Regions from separate parts of the Paenibacillus sp. FSL R5-0341 genome, predicted to be linked through region 3. Evidence: riboswitches for the same ligand, from Rfam matches in the RefSeq annotation. Region 3 holds a riboswitch; each other region holds the start of a gene.

Region 1 (6,821 bases), 3.1 Mb from region 3:
TAGATATGGAACATCCATCGGATTTAAGGAAGACGGCTCGGCGATCATGGATTCACTTCAGGTGAGCCTGACAGGTAAAGTGACAGATACGAAAGGCAAATCACGCAGTTGGTATGCAACCTTTATTAATCGAACACCTTCAGCGAACGCGAGCATTACGATGCTGTATACACCTGAAAGAGGTGCTACAGTCGGGTTCAAAGGTGGAACTGCGGTTGTCATGGAGAATGGTGTCGTGACCAAAAAAGTACCCAATACGAATGTAGCGATTCCTAAGAATGGCTCGGTATTGGTGTTCACAGGTAATCAGAAGTCTTCTTCGGACCGTTTCACCGTTGGTTCAACCGTAGAAATGAATTATAAGTATACGAACGCCGCAGGCAAAGAGATCCCTTGGCAAGATGTAGTGACTGCTGTTGGGGCAGGACCCCGTCTGGTGAAAGACGGCAAGGTAGCTGTTAATCCGACGAGCGAAGGTTTCAAGGATGCCAAGATTCTTAATGCTTCGGGAGCCAGAAGTGGTATTGCGATCATGGCGGACGGTTCTGTTATGCTGGCTACCGTTTCCGGAGCGACAGTCAAGGAGTGGGCAGCGGTGATGCAGAAGCTTGGTGCCAAACAAGCCATGAATCTGGATGGCGGTGCTTCCTCGGGTATGTATGCCGGGGGCAAAATGCTAACTTCACCAGGCCGGCTCTTGAGTAATGCACTGGTATTTGGTGGCTCTGTGCGTTAAAAGAAAGTAATTATGGGAGGGATGATGCAAATGACACTCACATCTGATCGAAAGTCAGGGGAAGGCAACACAGCAGTTCTGACTATTAATGTAGGTCTGCCGCAGCCGCTCCCTGGGCAGAAGCGTGAAGTGATGAGCGGCATTGTGAAACATCCTGTAACCGACGCGGTTTTCCTGTCATTCTCTGGAATGACAGGGGATGCCCAGGCGGATCTGGTGCATCATGGCGGACCTGACAAGGCCGTTTGTGTATACGATTACAGTCGTTATCCGGCGTTGGAACAGCTGATGGATCGCAAGCTGGACTGGGGAGCTTGTGGAGAAAATCTGACGGTTGAAGGCTGTGCCGAAGAAGACGTACGGATTGGTGATGTGTACGAGTTGGGCGAAGCCACGGTGCAGGTCAGTCAGCCCAGACAACCTTGCTTCAAGCTGGGTGCGAGGTATGACTATAAGGAACTTCCTGTTTATTTTCAGGAGAGTGGGCATACGGGCTTTTACTTTCGTGTACTGCAAGAAGGGGAGGTAAGGCCTTCGTCGATATTTCGACGAATAAGCACCGACCCTACATCAATGACGGTTCTTGAAGCCAATCGAATTATGCATCAGGGGAAAGAAAATGCCGAAGGTATTCAGGCGTTACTGGCCATTCCTGCGCTGTCAGACAGCTGGAGGCAGACGTTAATGAAACGATTGTCCAAGCTGGAGATTAAGTAGCAGGGTAATTATAGTGTCATCAAGTAAAGCAATATCAATTCCTTTTTAAACTAACTTGGGAGTGTGACTAACATGACGATCTTAGGCGCAATTGAAGCAGGCGGAACCAAATTTGTATGTGGTATTGGCACGGAAAATGGAGAAGTTCTGGAACGCGTAAGTTTTCCCACGACGACACCGGAAGAGACAATGGCTCAAGTGATTTCGTTTTTTGAAGGCAAAGGCATTGAAGCTCTGGGCGTAGGTTCATTTGGCCCGATTGATCCGATTGAAGGAAGCCCAACGTATGGTTATATTACAACAACACCGAAACCACATTGGGGACAGTATAACGTCATTGGCAAGCTCAAGGAGCATTTTGATGTACCGATGACATTTGATACGGATGTGAATGGTGCGGCACTTGGAGAAGCAACCTGGGGCGCTGCACAAGGTCTTGAGAGCTGTCTGTATATTACTGTGGGTACAGGCATTGGTGCAGGTGCTGTGGTTGGCGGTAAAATGGTCCATGGATTGTCACATCCAGAGATGGGACATATCATTGTACGCAGACATCCGGAGGATACATACGAGGGTTTCTGTCCATACCATGGTGACTGCCTCGAAGGTCTCGCAGCAGGCCCGGCCATTAACAAACGTTGGGAGCAACCGGCTTATGAACTGCCAGCAGATCATAAAGCATGGGAGATCGAGGCGCATTACCTTGCACATGCACTGATGAACTATGTTCTGATTCTCTCACCGCAGAAAATCGTAATGGGTGGCGGGGTTATGAAGCAGGAGCACCTGTTCCCGATGGTTCGCAGCAAACTGCAGGAGTTGCTTGCAGGATACGTTCAGCATCCGGCACTTCAATCCGATATTGAACAGTATGTTGTTTCGCCAGGACTTGGCGACAATGCAGGGCTGTGCGGTTCGCTGGCGCTTGCCAAATTGGCGTTGAACAAGTAGAACAATAAGGGATTGACGAATTTTACCATTGTGGTATGATATGGGCAACAGCATAGCACGGTTAATGAGGAAGCACCTCTCTTGCATGGATTTTGCAGGAGAGGTGTTTTTTTGTGCGCCTGTAGGTAGCATAACTAACCGTATAGGCTGAAATGTTAAAGGGAGGGAACGGAAAATGGAAGTTATTTTCATGAACAGATTGTCCAGAACATCAGATCAGAATGCAGAGTATGCGCAGCTATGGATTGGGGAAGAGGATGATAGCTGGCAGCTGGGATGGAGTCGTTACGAGGAAGGAGAGCGTGAGGACAGCATTTGGTACGAAGGGACCTCTTGGGAGGAGCTGCTTCATATCTACCGTCATCAGCTTGCCATACAGATGAGTGAGGGGTACCGACCTCAGTTGCAGGGTTTATTTAACGAGAATGAAGATCTGAAGTCACGCAGTTATGGTGGACAGCGGCTCCATTGTTACAGTGAACTATACGGCAATGAGCAGTTATATACGGATCTGTGCACATGGCGCAGGAAGAGAGCTGTGTCTGACCGGAAGGCACCGTATTTTATTGCAACGAACCGCCTGATGCGTTTGATCAGTGCCTTTGTACCGCAGTCGATAGATGAACTCATGCAACTGCCCGGCGTAGGGGAGAGCAAAGCAACCGAGTATGGTACGGAGTGGATGGAGATTACGAATGGGTTGGAGCGTTCAACGACATTCCCGCTGGACTGGGTATACACAGCACTGAAGGAAGAAGAGTATGAGAGCTGGTTATATAAGCAGAGAGAGCAGAAGTACAAGCAGGAACTCGACAAGTTCACCACGCGCAAGCAAGTGCTTGAAGGTATGAAGGAAGGATATACTTTAGAGGAGATTGTTAATCGATCTGGATTATCCCGACGTGAGTTGATTGAGCTGTTAGAGACACTGGATCTCGAAGGTTATGATACCGATTGTCTTCTGGATGTGGAGCTGGCAGTGATGCCAGAGAACGAACAAGAGGCCGTATGGAGTGCGTATGAGGAGCTGGGAGATACGTTCCTGAAGCCAGTATTACATAAGGTATATGGAGGAGAGAAGCCCGACGGAGGCAGTCTGGAGCAGGTCTATGAAAGACTACGCATGATTCGAATCCGCTTTCGTCGGCATGCAGAGACAGAGCAGAATGTAGGTTAGGTGAAGGAAATGAAAAAAGACGAGGCGTTTCTCCCACAGGAGCGCTTCGTCTTTGTTATTTCATTTCATTCTAGTTCATACCCAGTCTTTTTTGCGGAAAATGAAGAACATGCTCAGGCCCAGTGTGACCATCAGGCCAATCACAACAAAATAGCTGTATTTCCAGTTAAGCTCTGGCATATTCGTAAAGTTCATGCCGTAGATACCGGTAATGACCGTCAGCGGCATGAAGACCGTGGTAATGGCGGTAAACACACGCATGATCTCATTCGCCCGATTCGCAATACTGGATTGGTAGGCTTCTCGTAAGTTGCCCATCAGGTCGCGATATGTTTCAAAGGTTTCAGATATTTTTACAGCATTCTCATAGATGTCACTGAAATACTTTTGCAGCTGATCATCAATGAGACGCAGATCTTTTTTGTTCAGTGTGTTAATAACCTCTTTCTGAGGTCCGAGCACTTTCTTCAGCCACAGAATCTCACTGCGCAGCCCGATGATTTCATTCAGATGTGACTTTTTGGTGTGCATCAGAATGTCTTCCTCAAGCTTCTCGATCCGGGCTTCAATTCGGTCACCTACGGTGAAATAATTATCAACAATCAAGTCAACCAGCAAGTAGAGCAGACGATCCGGTGTGCTGATTTCCTGTTCCCACAGGATGGGTTTCAGTGTGCGCAATTCGCTGACCTTCTGCTTCGTAACACTAATGATGAAATGTCTGCCGAGGAACAAGTTCACCGCACGTAGAAATATCTCTTCATCATCGAAACGAATACTATTAATCACAATAAAGTAATGGTTCTCATAAATTTCAATCTTCGGACGTTGTTCTTCATCACTGAGACAGTCTTCCACTGCCAGATCATGCATCAAGAACAGCGGCTGAAGTACCGCCAAATCATCTACGTCCGCATCAATCCAGTAAAATCCTTCCGCTGGTGGAGTCAGCGCCTGCTGAATGTCGTCCACCGGAATAAATACACCGTTGTTAACCAACCGGATTTTCATCGTTAATCTACTCCTTCTGCACCCGCCAACCTGGCGGATATTATCATTATGGGCGCAAAAAGAACAAATCAGCCGGTCGGCAGCGGAGCCTGGAGATCAGGGCTGCGTTCACTATATAATCAAACGGAAGTCACGTCCCGCTGCCGGCATGCTGATGTCAATTCTCTATGCAGTTTGTCGGAATTCGGCTGCCAGTCAGGCCTCGGGTCGCCATCCATTTAATATGTCACCTCTCACATAAGGGTTTATAACACCTTGTTTAGTATACCGCTGGTACAGGGTGCTTTCAAGCGCAAAAATGTGTCTATTTCGCGCCCTGAGGCAGTGTATGACAACGGATGATGAACGGTTCCGATCTGGAATGCAGACGTAGAACTGCAACTTGACGTGATGGCATTAATGTAATAAAGTAGACGGTGAACCATATTAAATTAAAACTTAATACAGCGAAATCTTATCAAGAGTAGGTGGAGGGACTGGCCCGATGAAACCCGGCAACCGGCGGTATACCGCACGGTGCTAATTCTTGCAGCGACCAAGTGTCCGAGTGACACTGTTGTAACTGAGAGATGAGAGAGGCGCATATCTATTTACATATGACCTTTCTCGAAATCCGAGGAAGGTCTTTGTCATATGCCCCGACTTCTCAGCAGTGATTTTCGCTAAGGAACTTGAGATTGTCGTAACTTTGGATGGAACTTCAATTCAATGTTTGGAGACAAGCTCATGGCAGCCTATAACTGTATTGATGTGAAGACATCAAGCCAGCGGTGGCTGCATCTATTTATGCACAAGGAGGAGTTAGACTTACCATGCCAATCAAAATACCCGATACTCTACCAGCAAAAGAAGTACTTGAAGGAGAGAATATCTTCGTCATGGATGAAACTTCTGCATACAAGCAGGATATTCGTCCACTCCGTATCGCTATATTAAACCTGATGCCTACGAAGGAAACGACCGAAACACAATTACTTCGTCTGGTGGGAAACACACCCATTCAGGTGGATGTCGTTCTGGTGCATCCGAAATCCCATACGTCGAAGAATACGTCACAGGAGTATTTGGATTTGTTCTATAAAACCTTCGATGAGATTGAACATCGTCGTTTCGATGGCATGATCATTACGGGTGCCCCTGTGGAACAGATGGATTTCGAAGATGTGAACTATTGGAATGAAATCCAGGAGATCTTCGAATGGACCAAAACCAATGTGACTTCAACTCTGCACATATGTTGGGCTTCCCAGGCAGGTTTGTACCATCATTTTGACGTACCCAAGGTTGCGCTTGATGAAAAGTGTTTTGGCGTCTTCCCGCATACGATCAACAAGCCTCATGTTCCGTTGTTGCGTGGATTCGATGAAGTATTCAACGTTCCACATTCCCGTCATACGGAAGTGAGACGTGAAGATATTGAAAAGAATGAGAATTTAGAGATTTTGGCTGAATCCGAAGAAGCCGGTATTTTCCTGGTTGCTACCAAAGACGGCAAACAGATTTTTGCCACAGGACATGCCGAGTATGACCCCTTCTCATTAAAATGGGAGTATGACCGGGATGCAGCGAAAGGGTTGGATATCGCGCTGCCTAGACATTATTATCCGAATGATGATCCTTCCCGTGTGCCACCGGCTACTTGGCGCGCTCATGCCAACTTATTATTCTCTAATTGGCTCAATTACTATGTGTATCAAGAAACACCTTACGATATTGGCCCGCAAATCTAATCGAGATTACAGGAGGATGCAGCAATGGAAGACAACAACAAGTTGAAAATCGAAAGCCGCTTAGCACAAATTGGGTCCATCAATGAACCGGTAACAGGCGCCATTAACTTTCCGATCTATCAATCCACTGCGTTTCGCCACCCGAAGCTTGGACAAAGCACGGGGTTTGATTATATTCGTACGACCAACCCAACACGCAAAGTGTTGGAAGAAGCAGCCGCAGCGCTGGAGTCCGGTGATGCAGGGTTCGCCTGTAGCTCGGGTATGGCCGCGCTGCAAACCATCTTTGCCATGTTTGGTCAAGGGGATCATCTGATTGTATCGCTGGATCTGTATGGCGGAACCTATCGTCTGCTTGAACGCATCTTGTCCCGTTTCGGCGTAACTGCAAGTTATGTGGACACGAATGACCTTGCAGCACTGGAGAATGTTCGTCAGCCGAATACAAAAGCTGTATTCATCGAGACACCAACCAATCCACTGATGATGATTACCGATG
Region 2 (6,821 bases), 270 kb from region 3:
ATGAGATGAACCAAAAAATACTGGGTGTCTCCAAAATCGCCACTAACATTACCAATCGTCAGAACAATATCTCAGTCGTGGTGAATGAATTGAAAAACATGTCCCATGAGCTAAATGGGCAGGCAGATGTAGGTATTGAACGCAGCCAGGAATTAATGTCCAGTATCTCCTATATCTCAGAGGTGTCAGCTTCTAACCGTGCAACGTTGACTCATCTGCAGGAACAGGCCGGATCGATTCAGGGCGTGGTACGAACCATACGCGAGATTTCATCACAGACGCAGTTGCTTGCGTTAAATGCTGCCATTGAAGCTGCGCATGCAGGCGAATTCGGCCGAGGATTCGATATCGTGGCCAAGGAAGTAAAGAAACTGTCCGCCATGGTGGAGAGTTCAATTAATGAGATTCGAGATAGTGTTACTGGAATAACGAAGGAGATTAGTAATATCACAGGCGGTACAAAAAAGGTAGAGGAATATGTCGAGCAGAGCCAGAAGCGGATTGAGATCGCTTTGAATGATTTTACGGCCATTGCTGCATCAGCCCATTTGCTGGACGCCAAAGCAGAGCATGTGACCAGAATTGTATAATCATATATAGCGGATAGCGGTTCCTTATACAGGAACCGTTTTTTTGTCGTTCTTTACATAAAATCGGGAATTATTGTGATCAAACGGGGACACAATACTTGGGAATACCTGCAGCTTCGTTATGCAGAGAAATGTTGGGGTGGGAACATGTGGTCAACAATTGTGTCCTACGTGCCGGATAGGTCCATATGGATTCAGGCAGTTTTGGTCTTTATCATTCCGATTGGCATTACCTTGACCATGCGCTGGATCAATGCCGCCATTAAGCGTGGCAGCTTCTCTCGCACGAAGCGACCTTCCATATCTTCGAAGGATATTTCACCAGCAGCCGCAGGGAAGGGCCAAGGTACTGAGACAGGTCAATATGCCAATATTAAATTAACCGATAAGTACAATACAAATCTAACTAGCGTAAAAGAAAGCTTTGGACTCAATGCAGACGTGCATATTAGGGAATTTACCATTAGGGGGACCAATACACTGGCTGCGGTCGTATATACCGAGGGCTTAGTAGATCAGGACTTGATTGATGATCATTTGATTACACCGTTAATGTTAGAAGGTGTTCCTTTACTCAAGCAAGAGGGTTTTCTTCATCCAGACAACGCACACTTACTGTCAGCATACCTGCAAGATCAATTACTGCCTGTCAGTCTGGTTGAGGAAACCAAGTCCCTTCAAGAGCTCGCAGTTGGCGTGTTGTTTGGGAAGAATGCACTGTTGGTTGATGGTTTGCCAGGTGCTTTATTGATTGGAGCACATAAGATCAAAACACGAGGTATGAATGAACCGTTGTCAGAGGGGCTACTTCGTGGACCGCGTATCGGTTTTACAGAGCAGTTAAGCGATAACACAGGCATTTTGCGTCGGTATGGAAGTGATCAAAGCCTATTTATTAAGAAGTATGAAGTGGGTTCACGGATCAAAAAAGATTTGGCGATAGCCTATATTCAGGATATTGCCGACCCTAATCTCGTGGCTGAAGTCTGCAAGCGAATTGAAGAGATGGATATGGATTCGATGCTGGAATCTGGTTATGTGGAACAACTCATTGAAGACAGTACACTGAGTCCTTTTCAGCAGGTACTGAATACGGAAAGACCTGACCGGGTCATCGGCGCATTGCTGGAAGGTCGGGTGGCTATTTTATTGGATGGAACACCATTTGTGCTGGTTGTACCGGTGACCTTCAGCATGTTGCTCCAATCTCCCGAGGATTATTATGAACGCTGGATTCCCGGAACCTTTTTGCGAATGCTGCGTTTTATGGCCGCCATGCTGGCATTGCTTGCTCCTGCACTGTATATCTCGTTTATCTCGTTCCATCCAGGACTTATTCCGACCAAGCTGGTATTGACGATTATTGAAACGCGTACGGGAGTACCGTTTCCTTCGATTATTGAAGTACTGATCATGGAACTTTCGATTGAGATTCTGAGGGAGGCAGGGATACGGCTACCTAAGCCGATTGCGCCTGCGATGGGGATCGTCGGAGGTTTGATTATTGGCCAAGCAGCGGTACAGGCGGGTATCATAAGTCAATTCCTGGTCATTGTCGTTGCGGTTACAGCCATCTCATCCTTTACGATTCCTGTCTATAGTGCCGGGTTAACGCTGCGGATTCTGCGATTTGCCGCCATGTTTAGTGCAGCTATTCTCGGACTGTATGGCGTGGTTATGTTCTTCCTGCTTGTATGTACACATCTGGCTCGACTCTCGAGCTTTGGCGTGCCATATGTTGCCCCAGCGGTTCCTTATCACTTGAATGATTGGAAGGATTTTGTTATCCGTGCTCCGTTAAACATGATGAGAATGCGTCCCGATATGACTAATCCAATCGACAAGGACCGAAAAGAATAATTGAATTCCATGGACAGAAGGTCTGGAGGTGAACTGAAGTGAATGGCTCCCAACAAAAGATAACCACGACACAGGCCGTTGTAATTATTGTCAATTACATGCTTGGCGCCGGGATATTGACGTTACCACGAACGACCAGCAAAGCTGTCGGAACACCGGATGTCTGGATATCCATTATTCTGTCTGGGCTAATTATCACGGGCGTCGGCATTATTTTGGTTACCCTGTGTCGAAGATTTCCGGGGAAAACCGTGTTCCAGTTCACCCGTGAAATTACGGGGAGCTGGATCGCTTACATACTGGGCGGTGCCATGATTATGTATTTTATGGTGATTGCTGCATTTGAAATTAGAGTTATGGCTGATGTAACCGGAATGTATCTACTCGAACGTACTCCCACCTGGGCAATTGTCATGGTCTTTATGTGGATCGGTATATATTTGATTTCAGGAGGGCTTAGCGTCATTGTACGCGTGTTTGAGATCATTTTGCCGATTACGATCATTATATTTGTCATTGAAATTCTACTGAGTAACCAGCTATTCGAGATTGGTAATCTGAGACCTGTGCTCGGAGATGGCATTATGCCTGTTTTCAAAGGACTGAAGCCTTCACTACTGTCATATACGGGATATGAGGTGATGTTAATCATGACTGCTTATATGAAAAACCCGAAGAAGAGCAATAAGGCGATGAGCTGGGGCATACTCATATCCACTATTATTTATTTGATCACGGTAGTAATGGTCATAGGCAGTTTATCGCTCGATGGGATCAAAACTCGAACCTGGCCAACGCTGGATTTGGTAAGAAGCTTTGAGATTCAGGGTCTGATATTTGAGCGATTTGAGTCTTTATTGCTTGTTATCTGGATTATGCAAATTTTCTCGACCACAGCAATTACACATTACTGTGCTTCGGTGGGCATTCGTGATTTGTTTCGTTCCAAAAAAATCAAAGGCATCATGTACGGTCTACTTCCGTTCATTTATTTGACGGCAATGATGCCTAAAACGGTGGACGATACCTTTGCACTTGGGGATATGCTGGGCAATGCATCTGTATTTTTATTTGGCATTTTACCTCTGGTGTTACTGTTCATAAGTCTGATTCGCAAAAAAGGGGGCAAGCATGCATGATTCCATTCCGTATGCTCTTACGTGTAGTCTCTGCCTTGTGTATTCTGTTAACGCTATCCGGATGCTGGAGTAGCCGAGAAATAGAGGATCTAAGTCTCTATGTTGGTCTTGGAATCGATGTCGGCAAAGAGACTGAATTCGAGAAAGACATCGCTGCTCAGGGAGGCTCATATCCCAAGAAGAACTATTTGACTGCTACGGTGCAGATCGCTCCGGGCTACTCCAACAGTCAATCGAGTCAGCAATCCGGTTCGCCTTCTTCCGGCAAAACATCCTATGCCAATGAACAGCTTTCCGGAGACTCCTTGTTGCAAATCTTCCGCCAGTTTGCGTTAAGGCGGGATCGGCCTCTCATAGGACATCATCTGAAGGTAATCGTCGTTTCCAAGGATATTGCTAAAAAATATGGTTTGGACCAACTGCTTGATTTTGTTCTTCGAGATAATGATATTCGCCCCAACTGTCTGGTGTTAATTAGTCATCGTCGTGCAGTGGATGTGCTGACATCACAGGACCCTTCACGAATACCAGCATTTTATCTCACAGGCATTACGAACAATTCTTATATATCCAATAAAATACTTGATCCGGTTCTGCTATCTAAGTTAGACGCTCAAATGCAGTCCGGATCGAGCTTCCTGCTCCAGAATGTATTAAACTCCGATGGGGAGGACAAGTTCTCAGGGGGCAGCATCTTTGATGGAAAAACAACCAAGTTCATCGGGGAACTTAGTCAAACGGATTTGGAAGGATTATCATGGCTCAATCCCCAAAAAAAGGGGGGCGTCTTAAAAACACACAACAAAGAAGGGTTCACTGTGTTATACGAAATGAAGAAGAAAAAAGTGAAAATCACCCCAAAGGTGGTGGGGAATGATATTTCATTCCATGTAAAGACTGAATCTGAAGGCTGGCTGATGGAGGATTGGCGTGCTCCTGAGGAAGAGGAAAAAGGTGCTTACCTCAGAGAACTGGAAAAGGAATTTGCTGAACTGGCTGAACAACAGATTCGACAGGTGTTATATAAACTCCAGCATACCTATAAAGTGGATGTTGCGGATTTTCGGGATAGCTTGCGTATCAAAGAGCCCAAAACATGGAAGAAAATCAAAGATGATTGGGACCAAATCTTCAGCACCGTGCCGATTACGTATGATGTGAAGATCACCATCACCAATCCGGGGTCTTCCACCGAATAGTGCAGCGTGGGACATTTATTATTTAAATGTTGACACATTCATGATAGATCGCTATATTAGTAAAAAATCATTTTCTTATCCAGAGAGGTGGAGGGACTGGCCCTTAGAAACCTCAGCAACAGATCTGAAGGATACTGTGCTAATTCCAGCGGGTGAAAGCCTGATAGATAGGAGCGTTTGTTTTTATTTGTCAGTAACGGCGCACTCTTTAGGAAGAGTGGGTCTTTTTTGTTTTTTCTGGATGAAGAAGTAGGGGAGCAGCAGGTATGGAGAACAACAACGACAAAGGGCATTTTCAGCGGAAAATGCAGGCACGGCATGTGGTCATGCTCTCTCTCGGAGGAGTCATTGGAACGGGATTATTCCTCAGCTCCGGTTATACGATTCAGCAGGCGGGACCACTGGGAACCATTCTGTCCTACCTGATCGGAGCGATCGTCGTATATCTGGTGATGCTCTGTCTGGGTGAACTATCTGTTCATATGCCGGAGACGGGAGCATTTCATAGTTATGCAGCTAAATATATCGGACCAGCAACCGGCTACACAGTGGCTTGGTTGTACTGGTTAACCTGGACTGTTGCGCTTGGCTCCGAATTTACAGCCGCCGGACTGCTGATGCAGCGCTGGTTCCCATCGGTAAACGTATGGATATGGAGCGCGCTCTTTGCACTAATGATCTTCCTGTTCAATGCATTGACGGTGAAATTGTTTGCGGAATCCGAGTTCTGGTTCTCCTCTGTAAAAGTAGTGACCATCGTAATCTTCATTCTAATCGGTGGCGCAGCCATGTTCGGCATTATTCCGATGGCAGACTCTGAACCGGCTCCATTCCTATCGAATATTACGGCATCCGGATGGTTCCCTCATGGGGCTACAGCGATATTGATGACCATGCTTGCAGTAAACTTTGCATTCTCGGGCACCGAGTTAATCGGGATTGCCGCAGGGGAGACGGAAAATCCGGAAAAGACGATACCCAAAGCGATTCATACGACGCTGTGGCGCTTGGTTATTTTCTTCATCGGAACGATTGTTATCTTGTCGGCCTTGCTGCCCATGTCGGATGCCAGTGTACTGGAAAGTCCGTTTGTAGCGGTAATGGAGCGGGTGGGTGTACCCTATGCAGCAGACATTATGAACTTTGTTATTCTGACGGCGATTCTCTCTGCTGCCAATTCAGGCCTATATGCATCTTCACGGATGCTCTGGTCTCTGGCTGATAAAAAAACGATCTCCCCTTGGTTTGCCAAATTAACCAAACGCGGAGTACCATTGAATGCACTTCTGATCAGTATGGTCGGTGGTGCGCTGGCGTTGCTGTCGAGCATCATTGCACCAGGTACCGTGTATATTACACTGGTTTCTATTTCAGGTCTGGCTGTCGTTGCGGTATGGATGAGCATCAGTGCCTCCCAATACATGTTCCGCAGACAATATATCCGGGAAGGACATGCGGTCAAAGATCTGGTTTATCGCACACCGTTGTACCCCGTGGTACCGATTGTTTCATTTATATTATGCTTGGCTTCATGCATAGGTATTGCTTTTGACCCGACACAGCGAATTGCGCTGTATTGTGGGGTTCCATTTATCGCAGTGTGTTACGCCGCTTATTATCTGACAGAACGTGCGAACAAGAAAAGAGGACAAGTACATGACGCAAGCAAAACAGATTAATCCCATAGAACAGATCCTTCGTGAACATCCGGTCATGATTCTGGATGGAGCGCTGGCAACGGAACTCGAACAGCATGGATGTGATCTGGACGACCCGTTATGGTCTGCTCGTGTATTACTTGAGAATCCGGATGTTATCGTTCAGGTCCATGCGGATTATTTCCGAGCAGGAGCCGACTGTGCGATTACATCCAGTTATCAGGCGACGGTGGATGGCTTCTGCAAGAGAGGAATTGGAGAGCAGGAAGCGTTAGACCTGATTGGCAAGACGGTGGAGCTGGCTGCAAAGGCGAGAGATGACGTATGGGCAGAAGTACAGAGTGGTTTAGTAGGGAGAGAAAGCCCGACAGATCA
Region 3 (6,821 bases):
TTTGTTGCTTTTCTGCGGTTCGGCAAGTCACGTCGTGACCTGCAATTGTTTTCTTTCTTAACCTTGGTATTTGTTATCGTCCAGGGAATCATGGGGGCTTTTGCCGTCGTCTTCTCCCAATCTTCAGCAGTCATGGCATTGCATTTCGGCTTTGCATTGATTGCTTTTGCCAGTTCCCTTATGATGGCGCTGGGCATAAGGCAGGAGGCCAAAGATGGCGGATTGGAGCGTCTGAATAAATACCCTCGGGTCACTAAAAAATTCAGGAATCTGGTCTGGTTCTCCACGGTTTATACGTATCTCGTTGTATACACAGGTGCATTTGTGAGCCACACGGATTCTGCAGGCGGATGTTCCGGATTCCCGCTCTGTAACGGGCAGATTATTCCTGAGCTTTCGGGTGGGGTGGCGGTTGCGTTTGCTCACCGTGCTGCGGCTGCATCGCTCGTAATTGTGATCGCCATTCTGGGTCACTTCGCTTACCGTAATCATCCGGATAACAAGGAGATGCGTACCCTTGGTGTGGTATCCGTTATTTTGATTTTGATGCAAGTGGTCATTGGTATTTTCATGATGGTGACGATGAGCCGTCCGGAAGTATACATGTTCGTAGCCCTTGCTCATATGCTGGATATCGCCATATTGTTCGGGGTTTTAACGTATATGAGTTTCTTAGTGTACAAGCTGCATCGCCCGGCTAATCGTTTCTAAATTTCGTTGAGGTTGGAACGACTCTTGGGCTAAATTTGAAAGTCCACCATCCAGTGATGTACATCATTGGACAGGTGGACTTTGTTTGATGTCAGGGGGATCAGGGCAACCTATGGCAAGCAGCAATTACACGTATACTCGGAATGGTTTAAGTATGATGGTGATGAATCCTTGTTGATGTGGAAAAGAGGAGGTTAGTTATGCTGCGAACATTGCTGGGAGAAAAGCCACGTATAAACGAAGGGTTATTGAAGAAAGCGATGGATTCTATGGCGCATACGCTTGAGCTGTTTCAGCGACAAATGCATGTGGACCATGATCCCACGCATGACTATCGGAAACTGTATGTGTGGACGCAGGGACTCATCTCCTCGCTGGATGAACTGGAGCAAAGCTGTTTCGCTGCTGCTCATTTTCGCAAAAAGGTCGTTGCAGGCTCTACGGACGATATGACGCAGGCCGAGAAAGCCGAGTATGCCCGATATGTTTATTTTTATAAAGATGGCTTCATCCGTTGTTTTGCCATTCTGGATAAAGTCGGCACCGTATTAAATGAAATATTCGAACTGAATACCTCAAATACAAAAGCACATTTTTCTTATTTTACCGTGTTAAGGCAGTTCGATTATGCGACGCAGCATCATGACCTTGCCTTGCGATTGATTCAGATCAAGGATTCATATCGTGAACCGATGAGCAAGCTGCGTAAACGACGTAACATGGAAATTCACTACATGAACTCTGAAATGCATGATGATTTGTGGCAGTTACACCAGACGTTGCAAGGGAAAGTGAAGTTGGAGGATCTGGATCAGCATGTGCATGAAATGCGTCAGGGCGTGGATATGGTATGTGAAACGTTAAGTACTTCATACGGCTACATTAATCAGATATGGCTTAAGCAAGGTAAGAAACGTTAACGCAGTAAATAAAATGAAATAATTCCCTTTGACAAATCGGAATACTTGGATTATACTGAGTTTCATACCGAATGGTACATGAATATCGTTATTTTTACAGAAGTTTCTGAACTATTGAACAGTATATAACATGAACTACATGAACTTATAGAATCTTACAACCTCATATTTCTTATCGAGAGCGGCGGAGGGACAGGCCCGATGAAGCCCGGCAACCGATTTATAATGAATGACACATGTGTCATTCGTTATAGATGTTAGGTGCTAATTCCTACAAAATGGTGCAAGACACGATTTTGGCAGATGAGAAGGTAAATTCACGTGAAGAGCCGTCTTTGTATCTGCAAAGGGGCTCTTCTTTTTTTTGTACGTAAAGGGGAGTTTTCCTTTCTTTCGGGTAAAGATACATGTAGGTGGTAGGAAGGGGCAAGTGCTATTGATTGAATTAAAAGGATTAACAAAGACGTATGGTAAAGGGGCAAAAGCCACAACAGCGTTATCCAATCTGGATTTGAGCATCCGCAAGGGTGAAATTTATGGCGTCATTGGCCATTCCGGAGCGGGCAAAAGTACACTGATTCGCTGTATTAATTTGTTGGAACGTCCAACGGAGGGTGAAGTATGGGTTGACGGGATCAACTTGACTGACCTGAGCAAAACTGAGTTGCAGCAACAGAGACGCAAGATTGGCATGATTTTTCAACACTTTAATCTGCTATCCTCGGCAACGGTATATGACAATGTGGCTTTTCCACTAAAACTTGTGAATACACCCAAGGAAGCCATTGATCGCAAAGTGAAGGAAATGCTTACTTTGGTTGGCCTGGAGCACCATAGCAGTAAATATCCGGCCCAATTATCTGGTGGACAGAAACAACGTGTTGGGATTGCAAGAGCGCTTGCAAGTGATCCGAATGTACTTCTCTGTGATGAGGCTACTTCGGCACTTGATCCGCAGACGACGAATTCAATCCTGAAGTTATTGCTCGACATTAATGAAAAATACAACCTCACGATTGTGCTGATTACACATGAGATGCACGTTATCCAGAACATCTGCGACAAGGTTGCTGTCATTCATCAAGGTGGCATTGTGGAACAGGGGCCTGTAACAGAAGTATTCCTGAAGCCGCAGCACGCCATTACGCGGGACTTCACGATGCGTGACCATGAAGCTGGACTTGCTCTGGAAGAGACCGCTCTGGTGAATGCAAGCGTTGAATTGCAGGCAGGTGCTGCTTCCAAACTTGTGAAGATATCCTTTCTGGGTAATAAAACGTATGAAGCGATTTTGTCCAGAACGGTACGCAAGACAGGTGTAGATTTTGCCATCCTGCAAGGTACGATCTCTACGATCAAACAGGTTCCTTATGGGCAACTGACCGTTCGGTTCGAGGGTGAGTCAGATGCGATTGAACGGACGATATCCGAATTAACCGCAGAGGGACTTGATGTGGAGGTGCTACGTTAGATGGATTTTTCAACCGTACGTTGGGAAGAGGTTGGTAAAGCTTCCATAGAGACACTGCAAATTTTGGGTGTATCAGGCTTGTTTACCGTTATCTTAGGTTTACCGCTCGGAGTTCTGCTGTTCATGACAGCCCGTTCTGCTTCGATTAAGTCACGGGCAGTGTACACGATACTATCCCTGATTGTTAATATTTTGCGCTCAGTCCCATTCATCATATTGATTGTTGCTCTTATTCCATTCACTCGTACACTCGTCGGTACAGCTACTGGGGTGCTCGGCGTTATACCTCCTTTGGTGATTTCAGCAGCTCCTTATTTCGCCCGTTTGGTGGAGAACACGCTGCGTGAAGTGGATCGGGGTGTCATTGAGGCGGCACAGGCGATGGGCGCATCGACCGGACAGATTGTAAGACGGGTGTTACTGCCTGAGGCATTACCTGGCCTGCTTGCTGGTATAACGATTACCATCGTTACGCTCGTCTCCTATACGGCGATGGCGGGCATGGTTGGTGGTGGAGGCCTGGGAACACTGGCAATTAACTATGGATACTATCGTTATCAAAATGAAATCATGATCATCTCCGTAGTGTCGATGATCATTCTAGTGCAAATTCTCCAGATGGCTGGAGATCGCTTGGTTACATTTTTCACCAGGAAATAACACATAGATAACATGATGGATGTGCAATAATGCGGATGCCACATGAAAAAAATGATTAGAGAAGGGGTTTTACAGATGAGAAAATGGTCTATTGCTCTACTTAGTCTTATGTTGATTGCGGTTCTCGCAGCTTGCGGAAACAACAAGGACGCCGATAGCGGCGCAGACAATTCAGCAGGTGCACCACGTACAGTTGAATTGAAAGTTGGAGCTTCACCTACACCACACGCAGAGATTCTGGAAAGCATCAAGCCTGAACTGGAAGCACAAGGGATTCGTTTGCAAGTCGTTACGTTCAATGACTATGTTCAACCCAACCAGCAACTTGCTGATGAAAAATTGGATGCAAACTTCTTCCAGCACCAGCCTTACCTGGACACAGAGAATAAAGAACGTGGATTCAACCTCGTTGCTGTAACACCAGTTCATGTTGAGCCTTTTGGCGGATACTCCAAAAAAATTAAGTCTTTGGATGAATTGGCAGATGGCGCAAAAGTAGCGATTCCGAATGACCCATCCAATGGTGGACGTGCACTGTTGTTGCTCGCGAAGGAAGGCATTATTACGCTAAAAGACAACACAAATATTACATCTACGATTCAAGATATCACAGCAAATCCGAAGAACCTGGATATTATTGAGCTGGATGCAGCCATGATGCCTCGTCAATTGGATGAAGCGGATCTGGTATTCATCAACGCTAACTATGCGCTTGAAGCGAACCTGAATCCGGCGAATGATGCTTTGCTGATCGAAGATCTGCAAGGTAACCCATACGCAAACATCCTCGTTTCCCGTGAGGACAACAAGGATGCAGATGCAATCCAAAAACTGGCTGCTGCTCTGCACTCCGAAGAAGTGAAAACATTCATCAAAGAACGTTATAAAGGTGCAGTTGAACCTGCAACTGAATAATTCACGATATGTGTGATGTGATGTAAAGTTTGTAAGAAATAAGCCGTATGTCTCTCCAGAAGAGATATACGGCTTATTTTATGTTTCCTAGTCTGTACTGACGTGGGAATCAACAAGGGTCAGGGCTTATCTTGTTTATCCACGTTGGATGGATGCCCAGATTGGCGGTAATAGGATAATTCATTCTGATCAGCATACTGCTGCTCATCTGCTTCTTGCAGGTACGTCCTCTCGGAGGGAGAGAGTGTTTCTTCTTCTCCGTGTGAGCTTTTGATCTTGTATCTGATCCACCCGATTAGCCCAAGAACGACAACCAGGATCAAGGCCCATCCTTTTTTGAGCAAAAGAAGAGCACTGAATTTGTGGGAAGCTGTGTATCCGATCCCGCCCATCAGAAGACTGTTGAGCCCTATGGTGGATGTTTTGTCAGTCGAAGCATTGTACTCCTCGTAGGTATATCCTGCATTAATGCTAAGTTGATTAAGGACCGTTTCCTCGAATGCCTGGCGGCTCTGTTGAAAGGTGTTCGTATCTGTAACCAGAATGGCTGTGATGTACCCTTCGCGTGTCAGGAGCTTTACATTGTAATTCACCATGGCTTGCTGATCAGCATTCTTGAAACCAAGGGAGTAGACCAACTGATGCTTGGTCTTATCATATGCCGGTTCGATTTCCCATCCTGTTATGTACGTTCTATATTCAGGATCAAGCTCTCTGTTGTCTTCTTCTGTGCCTCGGATATAACTGCTTAACAGTTCTTCAGCACTCAGGTTTTGATCGTCATCATGAATATGACCTGTCTTCACGTACTCGAACACGACATACCACGAGTCGAATTCGCTATGGCTGGTTAGGCTTCCGATTTCATTCCCGTTAGGCTTTCCACCACTGTTAAGTATCGAACGTTGGGTATTGGCCTTATCCAGATAGGAATGGCTCTCAGGGACTTCCAGGGTGGCCTTACCGTCCAGAGAGACAGATGCTGGTCCAGTAATCCAATCGTACTCATCAGGTGCCTGGTCAGTCTCATTTGCCGCTGATACCTGTAGGGCACTAGAGATTGTGAATAAACTCACCATCAAAAGTGTAAGAAACGATATCCATCTTTTGTTCTTCATGTTCATGTTGAGGTCCTTTCGGGTTATATCCTCGACAGTATCACAGGTGTCTGATTTCGATCAAGATATATTTGGAATTATAGGTGGATACTTCCTTAGAGATAACCGAGTTGTAGGAGGAGGATAAATCTTTTATACTGGATAGTGACTGCTCTTTGAAGAGGGGGATGAACGTGAAGGGAAAGGTTGCCCTCATAACGGGAAGTGCCAAAGGTCTTGGTAAAATGACGGCCCTCAGTCTGGCAGATCAGGGGTGTGATATTGCCCTCAACTATGTACACAGCAGAACAGAAGCTGAGGCTTTAAGGGCTCAGATTACAGCCAAGGGTGTGCGGTGCATTGCCATTCAGGCTGATATATCCAAGGTGCAAGATATTGCTTCATTGGTTGAACAGGTGGAAGACAAGCTGGGCAGCATTGATATTTTGGTAAATAACGCGGGACCATTTGTCCGTGAGCGTCGATTATTTGCGGAGTATGCTGAAGGTGAGGTTCAGATGCTTGTACAGGGTAACCTGTTGGGGCCCATGTTACTGGATCAGCGTGTATTGCCAGAGATGAGACGCAAGCAATGGGGACGGATTATCCATTTTGGCTTCAGTCATGCCGGAGAAGCGAGATCCTGGCCCCACCGCGCAGTGTATGCGGCTGCCAAGGTTGGTCTGGTATCTTTTACGAAGACACTCGCGGTTGAAGAAGCTCCTTTTGGAATTACGGTTAACATGGTATGTCCCGGAGATATTCGCGGTGCCAACAAGGAAAAAACGATTGATGAGATGGCAGGCATCACCGACGAGGAAACGCCAAGAGGACGACCCGGTAGCGGTGAAGATATTGCACGAGTCATTACGTATCTGTGCCTGGATCATTCCGATTTTATAACAGGCAACATTATGGATGTATCTGGAGGACTTGATCCGATTCGTCCAACCATACAGCGCGAGGATACTTAGGGTGAAATGAAGGACGTACGTGGAAAACTGGTCAAGGTGACAGTGAGAAATGGACTCTCTGCATATGCACACA

Evidence for each region. A riboswitch is a leader RNA that binds a small molecule or an ion and turns the genes downstream of it on or off. The one in region 3 is predicted to bind S-adenosylmethionine.
Region 1: it holds a riboswitch for S-adenosylmethionine, as region 3 does, so the genes downstream of both, metA (homoserine O-succinyltransferase) here and MKX75_RS24070 (methionine ABC transporter ATP-binding protein) in region 3, are expected to answer to the same signal.
Region 2: it holds a riboswitch for S-adenosylmethionine, as region 3 does, so the genes downstream of both, mmuP (S-methylmethionine permease) here and MKX75_RS24070 (methionine ABC transporter ATP-binding protein) in region 3, are expected to answer to the same signal.

Annotation. Positions count from the first base shown of each region.
Region 1 is NZ_CP150241.1:1,901,949-1,908,769, forward strand. Features, by position in the region: gene MKX75_RS08710 (phosphodiester glycosidase family protein) at 1-736, shown strand, start outside; gene MKX75_RS08715 (MOSC domain-containing protein) at 767-1,453, shown strand; gene MKX75_RS08720 (ROK family protein) at 1,526-2,404, shown strand; gene MKX75_RS08725 (HRDC domain-containing protein) at 2,595-3,581, shown strand; gene corA (magnesium/cobalt transporter CorA) at 3,657-4,592, opposite strand; SAM riboswitch class I at 5,044-5,168, shown strand; gene metA (homoserine O-succinyltransferase) at 5,405-6,322, shown strand; gene MKX75_RS08740 (PLP-dependent transferase) at 6,347-6,821, shown strand, end outside.
Region 2 is NZ_CP150241.1:5,632,847-5,639,667, reverse strand. Features, by position in the region: gene MKX75_RS25395 (methyl-accepting chemotaxis protein) at 1-590, shown strand, start outside; gene MKX75_RS25390 (spore germination protein) at 738-2,450, shown strand; gene MKX75_RS25385 (GerAB/ArcD/ProY family transporter) at 2,489-3,589, shown strand; gene MKX75_RS25380 (Ger(x)C family spore germination protein) at 3,586-4,788, shown strand; SAM riboswitch class I at 4,861-4,962, shown strand; gene mmuP (S-methylmethionine permease) at 5,055-6,467, shown strand; gene mmuM (homocysteine S-methyltransferase) at 6,445-6,821, shown strand, end outside.
Region 3 is NZ_CP150241.1:5,362,607-5,369,427, reverse strand. Features, by position in the region: gene MKX75_RS24080 (heme A synthase) at 1-711, shown strand, start outside; gene MKX75_RS24075 (Cthe_2314 family HEPN domain-containing protein) at 912-1,631, shown strand; SAM riboswitch class I at 1,801-1,941, shown strand; gene MKX75_RS24070 (methionine ABC transporter ATP-binding protein) at 2,068-3,102, shown strand; gene MKX75_RS24065 (methionine ABC transporter permease) at 3,103-3,762, shown strand; gene MKX75_RS24060 (MetQ/NlpA family ABC transporter substrate-binding protein) at 3,838-4,677, shown strand; gene MKX75_RS24055 (DUF2167 domain-containing protein) at 4,797-5,795, opposite strand; gene MKX75_RS24050 (SDR family oxidoreductase) at 5,969-6,748, shown strand.